DNA from 2 places in the Corynebacterium sp. 22-2729 genome. Region 1 is predicted to be linked to the other one. Evidence: predicted binding sites of a transcription regulator. Region 1 holds the regulator's gene; the other holds the start of a gene.
What was found. The regulator LexA, encoded in region 1, represses DNA repair genes until DNA is damaged. The targets are predictions, from matches to a motif close to CGAACANNTGTTCG.
Positions count from the first base shown of each region.

Region 2: the regulator LexA is predicted to act here: its motif matches at 3,942-3,955, upstream of ACUY2T_RS04355 (HNH endonuclease signature motif containing protein).

Region 1 is NZ_JBRBCA010000010.1:61,360-69,414, reverse strand. It holds gene hrpA (ATP-dependent RNA helicase HrpA) at 1-922, shown strand, start outside; gene nrdR (transcriptional regulator NrdR) at 919-1,410, opposite strand; gene lexA (transcriptional repressor LexA) at 2,124-2,909, shown strand; gene ACUY2T_RS08425 (DeoR/GlpR family DNA-binding transcription regulator) at 2,970-3,770, shown strand; gene hflX (GTPase HflX) at 3,767-5,212, opposite strand; gene ACUY2T_RS08415 (hypothetical protein) at 5,281-6,066, shown strand; gene dapF (diaminopimelate epimerase) at 6,063-6,929, opposite strand; gene miaA (tRNA (adenosine(37)-N6)-dimethylallyltransferase MiaA) at 6,945-7,871, opposite strand; gene ACUY2T_RS08400 (DUF349 domain-containing protein) at 7,968-8,055, shown strand, end outside.
Region 2 is NZ_JBRBCA010000004.1:155,536-163,590, forward strand. It holds gene ACUY2T_RS04340 (alpha/beta fold hydrolase) at 1-199, opposite strand, end outside; gene ACUY2T_RS04345 (glycoside hydrolase family 1 protein) at 289-1,515, shown strand; gene ACUY2T_RS04350 (MFS transporter) at 1,515-2,726, shown strand; gene ACUY2T_RS04355 (HNH endonuclease signature motif containing protein) at 2,730-3,908, opposite strand; gene ACUY2T_RS04360 (SDR family NAD(P)-dependent oxidoreductase) at 4,071-4,871, shown strand; gene ACUY2T_RS04365 (amidase family protein) at 4,840-5,931, opposite strand; gene ACUY2T_RS04370 (FAD-binding dehydrogenase) at 5,946-7,625, opposite strand; gene ACUY2T_RS04375 (class I SAM-dependent methyltransferase) at 7,711-8,055, opposite strand, start outside.

The DNA.
Region 1 (8,055 bases):
TCCCAGCGATGCTGCACAGCATTCACCTCAGCGACAAAAGAAGCGTGGCGGCACGTCGAGCGGTGTGCTGGCTACCGCCGAGGCATGGACAGTAGACGGCATCGGAGTGCTTCCCGAGACAGTGGAAACGGTGGTCGACGGGCAAACTCTGCACACCTATCCCGCTATCGTCGCTTCACACAGTGGCGTGACGTTGAAAGCCTTCCCCACCAAGCAAGCTGCGGATGGGCAGCAGTTTACGACCGTGCTGAACATGATGGTCAACGCTTGTACGATATCCCCAAAGCAAATGATCAAGGGCTTGCCGCTACGTCAACGTGTGGCTATGGAGCAGATCGACGGGGGCGTCGATGGGCTAGTCAGCGATGTGGTGGCTCTGGCCTGCCGAGACATGCTTATGAAGCTGGGGCCGGTGGTGCGCGACCCAGAAAAGTGCGAAGAGGTGGTGGGTGTAGCTCGCTCTCAGGGACCCGGACGCGTGCGGCAATACGTAGTAGCCCTCGCACCCGCTGTGCTGGCCGTTGCGGACATGTCAGCGGAACTGAAGGGCTGGTCGGGAGATGCCATTGAAGATATGCGTAAGCAACTCGATTTCTTCCTGGGCAAGCATGCCATCGCCCGCAATGGCATTGAGCACATGCGCCACGTTCCGCGCTATGTAGAGGCCATGCGCGCCCGATTGGAAATGATGAAGACGGATCCAGACAAGGAAGAGGATCTGGACGAAGAGGTTCAAGAGGCTTTTGATCTCTTGGAAAAGACGAAGAAGCGGCTCCCAACGGCGAGGGCTGTCTCCCCACAGATCAAGGAGGTGCGCTGGATGATCGAGGAGTTTCGAGTCAGCCTCTTTGCGCAGAACCTAGGCACAGCGCATTCGGTATCCCTGCAGCGTATCCGTAAGAAATTGGAGAAGATCCGTTAGCTGTCGTCGCCTTCAGACTCTTCAGGATGCTGGGCTAGAGACTGGCGGTGGGCACGCAGCGATTCGATTTCCTGCTCGAAGTCTTCGGCACAATTAAAAGACTTATACACGGAGGCGAAACGCAGATAAGCCACCTCGTCCAAGGTTCGGAGTGGATCCAAGATCGCCAGGCCGATCTGGTTTGCGGGTACTTGGGAGCCATGTGTCACTCGAACGGCTTGTTCCACTTCGTGTGCCAGACGCTTTAATGCGTCGTCGGAGACGTCGCGCCCCTGACATGCCCGACGCACGCCCTTGATAACTTTTTCTCTACTGAATTCCTCGGTCACTCCATTGCGCTTCACTACCAACAGAACAGACCTTTCAATAGTGGTGAAGCGGGTCTGGCATTGACTGCATTCGCGACGACGTCGGATAGAAACACCCATCTCAATGGATCGCGAATCAACAACGCGGGATGAATCTGAGCTACAGGAGGGGCACAACACCCTTCTCAGCTTAGTCGCCCCTCCCCCGACACAGAAGCTGAACTATGGGATGAGAAGAGGCGCAAACCCAAGCAGCGTGGACATCACTCCAAGGGAGACCGCGGTTCCACCAGGCGAGTGAATGATTCGCTCCGTTCGTGCGCGAACTCTATCTACCCATCCCATTTGATTGTCGAACAGGCATTCGTTTGCGCCGGAGATGCGATCCATCTTGCGGCGCGGAATCGAACGCGCAACAGGTGCAGAAGAATACCCAAAGGTGTTCGAATTACCCCTAGAATCCAGTGCTTCCCAATTAGGCTTAAGAACTTGAGGCCTACGAAGTGGCGCAACCCGATCATCAGGAAGCACACGGACATGCGATGCAGACTGGACAGTAGTTGCGGGACGAATGATCGAGGTGGTCATGTGGCTACTCCTTTACAATGCGACGTAAGGCCAATCAGCAAAGCGCCTTAGCGCCTACGTCTTATTCCCTTGGCTGTTGCCCTAGTGAACCATTCACGCCCGACAGGGAACTTCAAAAATTCTGGTTTCTAGATCATCTGTTCGAATCTCGAACACAGCACAAAATTTAGCACGCATGTTCGAACATGTCTAGACAAATCTAAACTTTTTCGAACACATATACTAGAAATGCGTTCTATTTCGGGTAGTGTGGATGCAGATCGCGAAATACCGATAAAGAGACCCCGCCGGAATGAGGTATAACCGTGTCCACCGACCAACCCACCGAAAGCCCTTCCCCTCGCCCTAAGCTTGGGCGTCCTCCGAAGTCCGAGGCTGACAAGCGTGCGGAGAAGCAAGCTCAGAAGGACGGCAAGAAGCCAGCCCTAAGCACTCGCCAGCGCCGCATTCTCGAAGTCATTCGCGATTCGACGGTCATCCGCGGTTACCCGCCAAGTATTCGCGAAATTGCCGATGCTGTAGGACTGCACTCGACGTCATCGGTTTCTTATCATCTCACCCAGCTGGAGAAGCGCGGACATCTACGCCGCGATGGCAAGCGACCTCGCGCGGTTGATGTGCGCTCCTTCGACGGCGTGCAACTCCCGGCCCAGACTAAACCCACGCCGCAAGCAGCTACTCCGCCCCCGACTTCCGACGAGGGAGAGCTCATGCCAGAGGCCACCTACGTCCCGGTTGTGGGGCAGATCGCCGCTGGCGCCCCGATCCTTGCAGAGCAAAATGTTGAGGCTCACTTCCCACTACCACAGGAGTTGGTAGGTAACGGAGAGCTCTTCTTGTTGCAGGTCGTGGGCGAGTCTATGCATGATGCCGGCATCTTCAACGGAGACTGGGTCGTGGTTCGCTCCCAGGCCGTCGCCGAGTTCGGCGATTTTGTCGCCGCCATGATCGACGGTGAGGCCACCGTAAAGGAGTTCCAAAAGGATGCCGACGGACTGTGGCTTATCCCCCACAACCCCCTGTTCGAACCTATCCCTGCCGAGGAAGCAACCATCCTAGGTAAGGTCGCAGCGGTTCTGCGCAAGATTTAACTCCCCCCTATTGGTTCTGACGCCGCCGTCTCCGACCCGCTTGGCACTAAAGTAGCGCCTATGGAATCAGCAGAACGGCGCCGTCAAATAGCCTCCCTCACCGCCATTCACGGCAGGGTTACTGTGAATGAACTGGCGGAGAAGTTCGGCGTCACCGCGGAAACAATTCGCCGCGACCTCGCGATTCTCTCTGACGGCGGTGAGCTCTTCCGCATCCACGGCGGAGCGGTTCCGGCGCAGGATTTCCGTACAGACTTCACCACTCTTGCCACACGTTCAAAGGCATCTCTCGGAGCCAAGCGGTCAATCGCCCAAGCTGCAGTAAAGCTCCTTCCGGAAACAGGCAGCACCATCTTCATCGATGCAGGTACCACCACGGGCGTCTTTGCCGAGGCCATCGCCGAAGCCAATGCCACAAACGATCCCAAGCTGATGGCACCGAAGCTCAATATCGTCACGAACTCTTTCTTTATTGCCACCACATTGGCGGAATCCCCCCGTTGCGATGTCCAACTAATCGGTGGGCACGTCCGCGCCCTGTCTCAGGCCGTCGTTGGCGACCTTGCCACCCGCGCCCTCGGCGTCCTCCATGCCGATGTTGCATTCATTGGAACCAATGCCCTTACTATCGATCATGGGCTATCCACTCCCGATGCCCAAGAAGGAGCAATCAAGCGCTCTATGGTGGCAAACTCCGACCGCGTAGTCGCTCTGTGCGATTCCACGAAGTTTGGCCTGGACTATCTGGTGAGCTTCGCAACTATCCAGGACATCAGTGCCGTCGTGACCGACGAGGACGCCCCGCAGCCCTACGTTTCCGAGCTGCGCAATCTCGGTATCGACGTCAGCTTTGGCAGCTAGTCTGCGGCTCTGAACTCCTGCAACTCCCCTGCCACTACATTCGGCAAACGAACCTCTAGTTTCGTTCCCTCTGCGTCATAGTCCTCTGCAATTACCGTTCCCAGTTCGTGGACTTTGGCCACGATATCGCCGCGGTCAAAAGGCACGTGCAACGTGACATGGGAATCCAGGGAATTCAGGAACAACTCCAGCTGAGCCTCCAGCTCGGCAATCCCTTCACCTGTTTTCGCCGACACAAAGACGGCATCCGGCACTCGGTGACGTAGTTCGGCGAGCACCAGTGGGTCCGCGGTATCGATCTTGTTCACCACCAGAATTTCCGGTGGCGCCTCCTGTCCGGATTCCTCGACGATCCCGCCGATCACTGTGTTCACAGCCTTGATCTGCTCCAGTGGGAAAGGATCGGAACCATCCACAACGTGCAAAACCACGTCGGCTGCCAGAACCTCCTCCAAGGTCGAGCGGAAAGCTTCAACCAACTGCGTGGGGAGGTGACGCACGAATCCAACCGTGTCGCTAAAAACCACGGACCGACCATCAGCCAGGTTTGCCCGCCTGGTGGTCGGATCCAGGGTGGCAAATAGTGCGTCTTCTACCAGTACTCCCGCACCCGTCAATGCGTTGATGAGCGAAGACTTACCAGCATTGGTGTACCCGGCGATCGCGATCTGCGGAATCGCAGAAGCATCGCGTCGCTCGCGCTTTACCTCTCGAGAGGTTTTCATTGCAGCAATTTCTTTGCGCAGCTTCGCCATCTCGGAGCGCAGGCGGCGACGGTCGGCTTCGATCTTCGTCTCACCGGGACCGCGCAGACCTACACCGCCATTGGAGCCAGCGCGTCCACCGGCCTGGCGGGAAAGCGCACCGCCCCAACCACGAACGCGCGTAATGAGGTACTCCATTTGCGCAAGCGCTACCTGTGCCTTGCCCTCTTTGGACTTCGCGTGCTGGGCGAAGATATCGAGGATCAACATGGTACGGTCAATAACCTTGACGTCGAGCGCCTTTTCCAGCGCGATCATTTGGCCGGGGCTCAACTCACCATCGCAGACGACGGTATCAGCGCCGGTCTCCAATACGACAGCCTTCAGTTCCTCGACCTTGCCGCGCCCGATATAGGTGCCAGAATCCGGCTTGTCGCGCCGCTGGTACAGCATCTCCGTCACCTCGGAGCCCGCTGTTTCCGCCAGTGCGCGCAACTCCTCTAGGTTCGCTTCCACCTGCGCAATCGTGCCAGAGGTCCACACGCCGACCAGCACGACTTTCTCCAGTCTGAGCTTTCGGTACTCAACGTCGTAGCCGTCCGATTGCTCGTCGGTGTAGGTGCTTACGCCGCGGGAAAGCCGCCGCAGGCTAGAGCGTGCTTCGAGATCGAGCTCGCCGACTGTGGGGTCAGGTATAGGGGCGAAGGAGTGTGTAGTGTGTTCGGTCTGTTCCGTCATTAAGGACTATTTTTACCTGTCAGGGGCACTAAATAGGAAATTTGGTGCAGCGGACTAGAGTGGTTTGCATGATTCCTGAACTTCGCAGCATTGGCATGGATTTCCCGAAGTGGCAAGAAGCGCTGGAGGCCGCCTACGGCTCCGGCAGCCTCGGTGTATCAGGCGAGGTTCGCGGCGGCCAGGTTCTGCAGTTCGATGACCCCTCAGGCGCCCGCATGGTCGTCCTGGCCGTCGAGCCCTTCGGCTCCTTCGCCAGCTACTCCGGCGGGGCTGCCACCACTGCTCACCTCTCGATGCTGAATGACATCATCGGAGTACTCGATGTGGTTGACGACAGTCCGATGTTGCAGATCGCTGGGCAGCAAGCTCCCACTATCTCTTCCCTTACAGCAACGATCGCTCAGGGCCCGTTACTTGTGGACGCCCCTTCGTTGGAGTACCACCAGTTCCAGATTGGGGCTTTGGCCAGCTCCGTCCGGGTCTACGCGGATTCCACGGAGTTCGCCAAGGACGGCGGCCTCAAGGTCGGCGTGGTCGATTCAAGCGGCCTCAAAGACATCAATTCTCCGGCTACGCCTCCTCACGCAACGGCGGAGATTGCTGTTGAAGCTTCCCAATGGGTCAAGAAGGTCAATGCGTTGACCAGGCAAGAGTTCTGGACTGCGACTGTAAGCTCGCCTTTTGAGTTCACCGTCGTGCTACCAGCAGATGCCGTAGGTAAGGACATAAACCCCGCTAGCGCCACGTCACCGCTGATCGTCTCAGGTACCGTGCAGTTCACCGCCAGCACAGTCGATGCCGCCGGGTGTGGCGGAGCCTGTGGCTCCGGCAGCTGTGGCTGCGGAGGCCACTAAAGGATCGTCTGGCCCCAAGCCACGATCGCCGCAGGGCCGCGGAGCACGGATCCTTCCGCGGAGATCTCTACCTGCACTTCACCGCCTGGAACGTGCACGATCACGGTACCGGTGGCCCGTTCGGCGTCGGCAAGGGCAGCCACAGCGGCAGCGACAGTTCCGGTTCCGCACGAGCGAGTCTCTCCTACCCCTCGTTCATGAACGCGCATGTGCACTGCTCCCGCATCGTCCAGCGGAGTGAGCACCTCTAGGTTCACGCCGTTCGGGAAGAACTCTGGGTCGAACTGCACTCGCTGTTCGATCGGCAGCTCTCTAAGCTTCTGCGCGGTCAGGTTCGGCACCACAGCGGCTAGGTGTGGATTGCCCATATCCACTCCGAGTCCCGCAACCTTCACGTCGCCTACCTGCGCGGTGGACACACCCAATACCTCCGGGGAGCCCATCTCCACGCTCACAATGGCGTGTTCCTGTTTTTCGCCGCTAACTTCATGCACCTCTACGAGCTTGCGGCCGGCGCGAGTGCCAATACCGAACTGCTCACCGGCCTGTACCTTTCCCTGAGAGCACAGCACATGGGCAAAGACTCGCACTCCATTACCGCACATCTCGGCCAGGGAACCGTCGGCGTTGCGATAATCCATAAACCATTCCTCGCCTTTTACACCCTCCGGAAGTGCATCCAGCACACCCGCACCAATGAGCGCGTCTCCAGTGGCTATGCGGATCACCCCATCACCGCCAATTCCGGCTCGCCGATCGGCGAGCTGTCGAACACGATTCTCCGTGAGATCCACCTCGACGGACTCATCCATGAGGACAACGAAGTCGTTTTCCGTGCCGTGGGCTTTAAAAAAGTCGATCATGCAGAACACTCCTTATTAGCTGCTCATTCCCAATGCCTCGGTGGCTTCGCGGACGGGGTCGGGAGAAAAGGCGTCAATCCAAAAAATTCTTTGATCCCTACGGAACCAGGAACGCTGCCGTCGAGCATAGCGCCGGGTGCCAGTGATGGTTCGCTCGATGGCCTCCTCTAAGGTGAGCTCGCCGGAGAAGTAGTCCAACACCTGGGCATAGCCGATAGCCTGTCCGGCTGTGGACTCGCGAATCAGCCCCTCGCCGACCAGCGATCGAACCTCTTCCACCAGCCCGTGGTCAAACATCTGGCGCACGCGCATTTCGATGCGGGGATTAAGCCATTCAGCGGGGGCATTCAACCCCAGCAGGCGCATGTTCCACCGGGGCACCGAGTCCTTCGGAGGCTGGGAAGCAGCAAAAGGTTTGCCCGTAAGTTCGATGACCTCCAAGGCGCGGACCGTGCGTCGCGGATCGTTGTCTTCGATAACGCGGGCCGCCTCGGGATCTATCGTCGCGAGGTGTTGATGCATAGCGGCGACGCCACGTTCATCCAAACGGCGCTGCCATTTTTCACGCACAGCCGGATCCGTCGGCGGGAAGTCCCACTCGTCTACCAATGCCTGTACATACATCATGGATCCACCGACGATGACGGGTGTTTTTCCCCGGGACAGAATATCTTCCACCGTCTCGATTGCCCCCGCCCGGTACTCCGCCACACTCGCAGGTTTAGTGACCGGCCAGATATCCAGTTGATGGTGCGGAATCCCCTGTCGCTCTTCCACTGGAACCTTTGCGGTACCAATGTCCATCCCCCGGTACAGCTGCATAGAGTCGATGTTCACCACCTCCCCGTCCAGCTGCTGTGCAAGGTCCAAGGAGATTGCCGTTTTGCCGGAAGCAGTGGGGCCAACGACGGCGACAGGGCGAATCTGAGCGGAAGAACTCATAGAAACATAGTGTAGCGGTGCAGCTGATGTAATAATTACTTCATTGCCTTGCATAAGGCGATTGGCATGTTTTGGTTTGAGGTAGGAGTTTCCGCAATGACTGAGCCCACGAATTCTCGCCCGGCACCCAAGCCCGGCCCGAAGCCCGGATCGAAGGGAGCTCCGGCTGGGGGCGTCACCATCC
Region 2 (8,055 bases), on a different contig from region 1:
GCGCTTCCTCCCCCTCTGAGGTGGTCGTCGTGTACTCGATCCGATCCACCGTCTTCGGCATTCTCATATGCAGATCGCCGAACACATTGGAATATGCGACCTTCTCCCTCTTCGTCACTTCCGCCGCCTGAGCAGGCGTAGCGAAACCGGCAATTGCAATAGCTGTAGCGCATGCGAGCGCTGTCGTCTTTTTGATCATTGCTTAGTTCTAACAAACCAACTACCCCCGTTGGGGTAAAAACAGAAAACTTAGCCAAAGGAAACTAAGGGCGTCAATAAGTTAAGTTCATGGACCTAAGCCACATCCGCATCGGTACAGCATCGGCGGGACTACAGATCGAAGGATCACCCCGCCCCAACAATTGGAGCGATTGGATCGCCAAAGACGGCACCACTCCCCACCCCACCACTGACCACTGGCGCCGCTGGCGCGAGGACAACCAGCTCATGAGCGACCTCGGACTACAGATCGCGCGCGTCGGCGTGGAATGGTCGCGCGTCGAGCCCGAGCCCGGCCGCTACAACCACGAAGCCCTGCAACGCTACCGCGAAGAGTTCCTGGACCTGCGGGAACGTGGCATCGAACCACTCGTTACGCTGCATCACTTCGGCCATCCCGCGTGGTTCGAAGCTAGCGGAGCGTTCACCCGCGAGGCCAATGCGGAGATCTTCCTCCGCTATGTCGACGTTGTCTTAGACCATCTCGGCGACATCGTGCGCGACTGGATCACCATTAATGAGCCTAATGTCTTCGCTACCGAGGCCTATCTCTTCGGCTCCACCCCACCCGGCCGCGGCGGCCTCGCTAAAGTCCGTCCGTGCCTGCGCAATATGGCGGCCGCTCATCTACTCGCCTACCAGCGCATCCACTCCCGCCTCGAGTCTCCGCGCGTGACCTTCGCCCACCACCGGCGCGTCTTCGCCCCCATGAACCCGCGCAACCTCCTCCACCGCGCCCTTACACCCCTGGTCGAGTGGCTTTTCCAGGGCGCAATCGAACCCGCGTTCTTCGAGGGGCGTTTCCACCCCCTACTCGGCCGCCCAGACATCGAGGTTCCCAGCGGCGGGGTCTTCGCCGATGCTGTCGCCATTAACTACTACTCGCGCACTGCGGTTCGCGGTTTTTCTGACGCCACGTTCCCCGGCACCCCAACCAATGATCTCGGCTGGGAGATCTACCCGCCGGGGATTGCCGAGGTCTCCGGCGAATTGGCACGCCGCTACCAGCTGCCCGTGTGGATCACGGAAAACGGCACTGCCGATGCCCACGAGCGCTTCCGCTGCGCTTTCATTCTGGACCACCTGGCGGAGCTGTCCCGTATGCCCGAGGTCGAGCGCTACTACCACTGGTGCTTCGTCGACAACTGGGAGTGGTCGGAGGGCATGGCGCAGAAGTTCGGTGTGGTGGATATAGAACGGCAGGTCAAACCCGCGGGGCGACTGCTGCAGGAACTGATCCGCGAGGGTGCTATTACCCCAGAAATTGATGCGAAGTTCCGGGAGGAAGGCCACTAATGTTGCAAACACTCACCGCCGCCGAACGCGAGCCGCGGCTGTTCTATTGGAAGTTCGGCATTGCTTTTTTCGGTTCAGTGTTTTCCTGGGCTGGACCGACGCAGCTTTTGTTGGGGTTGCAGATGATCCAGCTGCGCCCGGATACCAAGGAAGATTCCCTGGCTCTGATGATGATGCTGGGCGGAGCCACTGCTGTCGTTTCCAGCCTGCTGACCGGCTATATTGCAGACCGCAGCTGGTTTTGGGTGAATCGCTGGGGTAAGCGCCTGCCATGGGTGTTATTGGCGGCACCGCTGGCCACCCTGGGGTTGCTGCTGATGTCTTTTACTCCCAGCTTCTGGGTTCTGACTGGGCTGTGGTGCCTGGTGCAGGTGTTCGTTGCTTTCGTAACGAATAACCTCATGACGGTCACCGCTGATGTCGTGCCGCAGGAGAAGTTCGGCTTGGTTTCCGGAATCGTGGGCGCAACATACACATTTGGAATTGTCGGCGGAACCGCGGTTGCGACGGCTTTGCCGATTCAGCAGGCGTACTGGGCTGTCGGCGTCATTTCCCTTCTTTTCATCTTCCAATTCGCAGTCGGGCGCGGCCGCGTTGATGTACACGTCCGACCGCATAATTCGCTGTCCGTGACGGTCGGCGATGAGGGGTCGTATCGCAACTATTGGCTGGTCTTTTGCAGTCGCTTTGTCATCCACCTCGCCAACTACACGAGCCTGTTTTATCTGCTGTATTATCTGCGCGACCACATCGGCGTACCGGATCCGGATGCGGGCGTGCTGGCGCTCACCGTCTTGTATGCGGTGTTCACGATCATCACGGCGATCGTCAGCGGCAATCTTTCCGATCGCTTGGGACGGCGCAAGATTCTGGTTATCACTTCCGCTTTCGGAGTCGCCATGGCCACGGGCTTGATGACGGTCGCCAGCGGCATGGGTCTCGTGTATGTCGCGGCGGCACTGCTGGGGATTAGCTGGGGCGTGTTCAGCAGCGTGGATCAGGCCATGGTCAATGAGTCGCTGCCCAGTAAGAAGAACCGCGCGCGCGACGTATCACTCATGTCGCTCACCCAGGGAGTGAGCAACATGTTCTGCGGCGGTCTGGCCGCCCTTGCCCTAAGACATTTCGACTATCCGGGAATGTTCCTTATGTGCAGCATCATCTGCATCGTCGGTGCTGTGATGGTGCTGCCTGTGACCTCCTCAAAGTAAAAACTAGAATGGTGGTTCCTCTTCGCTGAATGTGCGCGCCACCCGCGCTTTCCGAACACCCCGTTCGGCGAAAGTCTCGCGAGCCAACGGCCCGCCGGGCACGGTCACGATCTCGTGTCCGTCTCCATGAGAAGTCCACACCTCCGTGCCATCCGCATGCAGCTCAACGTCCCAAGTGCCAGCTGTTTTCAAGCGATGATGCGTGCGACACAGCAGGTGCATGTTCGCAGTGGTCGTCGCCCCTCCATTCGCGTGGCGATGCACATGATCGACATCACAGGCGTATCCCGGAACGTCGCACCCCGGAAAGCGACAGTGCCCATCACGCCCGGTTACTGACGCCCGCAGCAGCTCCGTCGGCTGGTAGCCCTTCGTCGCGGTATAGCCGGGGGCTGCCAGGTGAGTGACCTTCGCGAGCCACTTACGGCTGGCAACGTCGCTCAACCAATGGTCTTCAGCGAATACCCCGCCGGGTTGTGGGTCGACGGCCTTATATAGGTTTAAAGTGACCTCGGTGGTGATGTTCTGTTCGAGCATCGCCAGAAAGGCCTCACCCATTGTGCAGCCGTGCTTCTTAGAGGCCGCCTTAACAGCCTTGTGCAACTCCACGCCCTTCAGCCGCGGAACGGTCAGGGTAAAGACCGTTGTTTCGCATCTGCTGCGGTCTATAAAAAGCTCAGGAGAGTTTGTATCCATGGGCGGAATGTCATCCGGCCTGCCAATGGCTGCTTTGATCTTGTTGTAAACCGCTCGTGGTGTGGGCACTTGCTGATTCGGGCGGGTGGGGCTCAACGCCTTGAGGATCTCTTCTTCCACCTCAGCCCTTTCGCCGGGCGCGACTGCCTCGACCGCTTCGGTGACCTGCTGTATGTGCCGAATCGAAAATGCTCCGCACCGGAATAGCTCGTGAATACGCGGGAAAGCCTGAAGCATCAGGCCTGCGTCAGCATAGTTGGTAGCTACCACTTTGCTAATACCGAAGCGCACCGCAATCTTGGAAACATGATCCGGAACGAGGTCGTCGAGCGTCGGAGTAGACTGCTCCACCATAGTCAAATGGGTCAGGTTCAATGACCGCGATGTGACAGTCAACGGGTCATCGGAACACGCAAGGCGGTAGTAAGGCTCGGCAGTATCGGGAGGTCTTGTGACTGTATTGGCAGTGGTGAGTGTGGTGGTCATACACATCCCCTTTTGGTGAACTAACAATAGTTTAGAACACCTGTTCTACATTAGTCAATACCTTTACCAAAAAAAATGCTAACTCTTTAGTTTAAGTAGAACGCGTTTTCTAATTAGAAAGCCAACCTTCCAGCCCGCCGACATTCATGTACAAATGAAGGTATGAGCACTTTAGACCTCTCACAGGAAACCGTCCTCATCACAGGCGCCAGCTCAGGCCTAGGCAAAGAATTCGCCTCCCAGCTGGCAGCAAAGGGCGCGAATCTCGTGCTGGTCGCACGCCGTCAGGATCGGCTGCAAAAGATTGCGGCCGAAATTAAGAGGCGTCACAAGGTCAAGGTCGAAGTTATAGCGAAGGATCTATCCGAACATGGCGTGGCCGGCGAGATTTCATGGGAGCTGTCCACGCGCGGGATCACGGTAACCTCGCTGATCAACAACGCAGGCTTCGCGAACTACGAGTCTTTTAGTGATATCCCGACAGATAGCCTGCGCGCAGAAATCGCGGTCAATGTCCACGCACTAGTGGAGCTGACTCACATGTTTCTGCCACGATTCGAAGAGCGAGGCAATGGGTTCATCCTCAATGTGTCATCCATTGCAGGGTTCCAGCCCTCCCCTGGCATGGTGGTCTATGGTGCGACGAAGGCGTTTGTGCTGTCGTTTACCGAAGGCCTATACGCTGAGCGAAAGGGCTCTGGCGTACGAATCATGGCGCTGTGCCCGGGGCCAACCGAGACGGAGTTTTTCCGAGTCGCCGGCAGTGACAGAGCCGACGGCGGGCTCAAGCGCATGAGCAGCCACGATGTCGTGACGGCGGGAATCGAAGCACTGCTGCGCAAGTCGCCGCCGCCGTCGGTAGTCGCGGGCGCGCGCAACAAGGTGCTAACAAGCATCTCGCAGCGCATGCCACGGCGCGTCATGACGGAAGCTATGGCGCGGATAATGAAGCGGCAAGGTTAAGAAGTAGCCGCTCGTCGCGTGCTACGAGCTGTACACCAACGGGCAGGCCATCTCTTCCTCTACCTGCGGGGATGTTCATCGCCGGATGCCCGGAAACGTTCCACAGCGCTGTGAAGGCAACCGAGGGCAAACTCGCGATCTGTGCCGCCAACATCCCCTTCCCGGAAAGCACACCAGCGCGCGCCGGGCGCGAGGCCACCGTTGGTGTAAGGAGCACGTCAACGTCCTCGAACACACGGTCCAGTTCCTCCCCCAGCTCGTCGGAGAACTTCTCCGCCCAACGCAGCACCGGCCCCTGTGCCCATGCACCTGCCAGGTGGGTAACCTTGTGGCGCCCCTCGATGCGGTCGGGATACTCCAGCCCGGCGATCTCCTCCCGAATCCCCGCGAAAAACTGCGTGACGAAAGCCGCCGTCGGATCCTTGTGCCGCAGCGCATAGTCGCTCACGGTGTGTCCCAGCCCTCGCAGCTGATCGGCAACACGGCGTACTGCCCGGACATGGTCGCGGTGTGGTGGGGTCAGTGGCGTTGCCGGTTGGAGGTTTACGCCAATCCTTAATGACGCCACCTCAGATTCGGTGGCTTCGGAGCCAGATAGGGCGTCAAAAAGAAGGGCGCAGTCGCGTGCAGTACGGGCGATGGGGCCAGCAGTGCCGAGGCGGCACCACAGTTCACCGGGGAGAGTACCGCGGGCGGGTTTGAGGCCAAAGAGACCGCAATGGGCCGAGGGGATGCGGATAGAACCGCCGCCGTCGCCACCAACGGCGAAGGGCACCAATCCAGCGGCAACGGCCGCCGCGGAGCCTCCGGAAGAGCCGCCTGGGGTGAAGCGTGGGTTGTGCGGGTTGCGGGTGATACCGCGAGCCTCCGACTCGGTGAAAGGGAAAGCGCCAAAGGCAGGCATAGTGGTTTTGCCCAGGATGATCGCACCGCTGGCACGGAGTCGGCGGACGATCTCGTCGTCGGAGGCCGCGGGCGTGGGGTTGGCATTGGTGCCGTAGGTCGTGGGCACCCCGCGGACATCAACTTCTTCCTTGATGAGCACCGGCACGCCATGCAGCGGTGCGCCACTGACTAGAGCTCAGCAATGGTCGCCTTCAGGTTCTCGCCAACACGCTTGCCGGAGTGGATGCAGCCTCCGAGGAAGGTGCCTTCAAGGGCATTCTTGCCATGCATACCGCCGCCACCGAAACCGGCGACCTCGCCTGCGGCATAGAGGCCAGGCAGCACCGATCCATCAGAGCGCAAGCACCGTCCGGAAAGATCGGTCTCGATGCCACCGAGGGTCTTGCGGGTCAGGATGTGCAGCTTGACGGCGATAAGCGGCCCCTTCGACTCGTCGAGTAGGCGGTGCGGCGCGGCACAGCGGACAATCTTGTCGCCGAGGTACCCGCGGGCAGTGCGGATGTAGTTGATTTGCGCATCCTTGCTGAAGTTATTGTCGATCTGCGAGTCACGATCTTCGATGATGCGGCGCAGATCGTGTACGTCAAGGGCGGGTGCATCGTCATCGGCGATGGCGTTCATACCCTCAACCAGGGAACCGAGATCGTCGGCGACCACCCAGTCCTCGCCATGGTCCATAAAGGCCTTGACCGCGGGGTGCGTGCCGGGGCCTACCTTGGACAGCAGGTTCTTGACCTTCTTGATGGTCAGATCTGGGTTCTGCTCGGAGCCGGAGAAAATGAATTCCTTGTCGGCGATCGTCTTGTTGAGGATGAACCAAGAGTAGCTGTGGCCCGTGGTGCCGATGTGCTTCATGGTGGAGATTGTGTCGCCACCTGGGATGAGGTTAGAGGGGAATCGCTTGCCGGTCGCATCAATCCACAGCGAGGACGGGCCAGGGATGATGCGAATGCCATGGCCAGGCCAGATGGAGTTCCAGTTCTTCATTCCCTCGGTATACGCCCACATACGGTCGGTGTTCACCAGGTTCGCACCGGCATTATTGGAGATTTGGATCATGCGGCCGTCTACGTGGGCGGGCACGCCGGTAACCATGTCATTCGGCACCGGCCCCCACTGGTCGGTCGGCCAAGCGCGGCGTACGAGATCCAGGTTGCCGCCGATTCCTCCGGAGGTCACGACCACCGCACGTGCGCGCAGCTCAAATTCGCCAACGGTGTTTCTCGATGACGCCACGCCGCGGTCCAAATCGCTCGGTTCCAGCACGCTGCCGCGCACGCCGACGACGGCGTCATTTTCTAGGATGAGTTCGTCGACCTGGTGGCGGAAGCGGAACTCGACTTTGCCCTCAGCCTCGGCGGCTTCAATGGGCTCGCGGAAAACGCGAACGACCTCAGGGCCAGTACCCCAGGTGAGGTGGAAACGCGGTACGGAGTTACCGTGGCCGCTTGCGTCGCCGGAGCCGCGCTCGGCCCAACCGACGGTGGGAAGAACGTTGAGACCGAGAGCCTTGAGGTAGTCGCGCTTTTCCGTCGCGGCGAAGCGGACATATTCCCTACCCCAACGGCGGGGCCAGTAGTCGTTGTTGGAATCGTCGTACTGCGCTGAGTTCTCCCAGTCGCGCCAGGCCAGCTCCTCGGAGTCCTTTACGCCCATCAGCTTCTGTTCCGGGCTGCCCACGTAGAACAGGCCACCCAGCGACCAAAAAGCTTGTCCGCCCAGGTTGTTACGGTTTTCCTGATCCAGGATCAGGACCTTCAGCCCCGACTTCTGCGCCTCATAGGCAGCGACAAGGCCGGCTAGACCGGCGCCGACGATGATGACATCGGGGTTGGTGGGAGTAGTCACAGGAGGGATCCTCTCGAAGGTCAAACACGAATAGTTATTACTACGCTAAAACTATCCGGTGATCTCCGGAGGGAAAATCGGAAAACTACTTCGGCGCGAAAACAAATTGGACGCAGCCGATATCCCCCGTGATTGCCAGAGCCTCATGCAGCGCCAGCTGGTAATCCCAGAGCCTGCGGAAGACTGGGTCGAAGCCCGCTGCGGCGGCTTGGCGTTCGCGGGAGAGGAAGTTCGCGCGCCACAGTGGCAAGGTCGCACGTAGGTGGCCGCTCAGGTTGTTCTCTGCGACAACGGCAAGTTGAGTGTGCTCTGCGGTAACTTCGCGCACTTGCTGGGCTGTGGGGTACTCCAGTGCAGGCCATACGTATGCGCGCATGACGTCTAGGGATTCCTTGGCAGTCTCGCGCAGCTCGTCGGTGGCGACGATTGA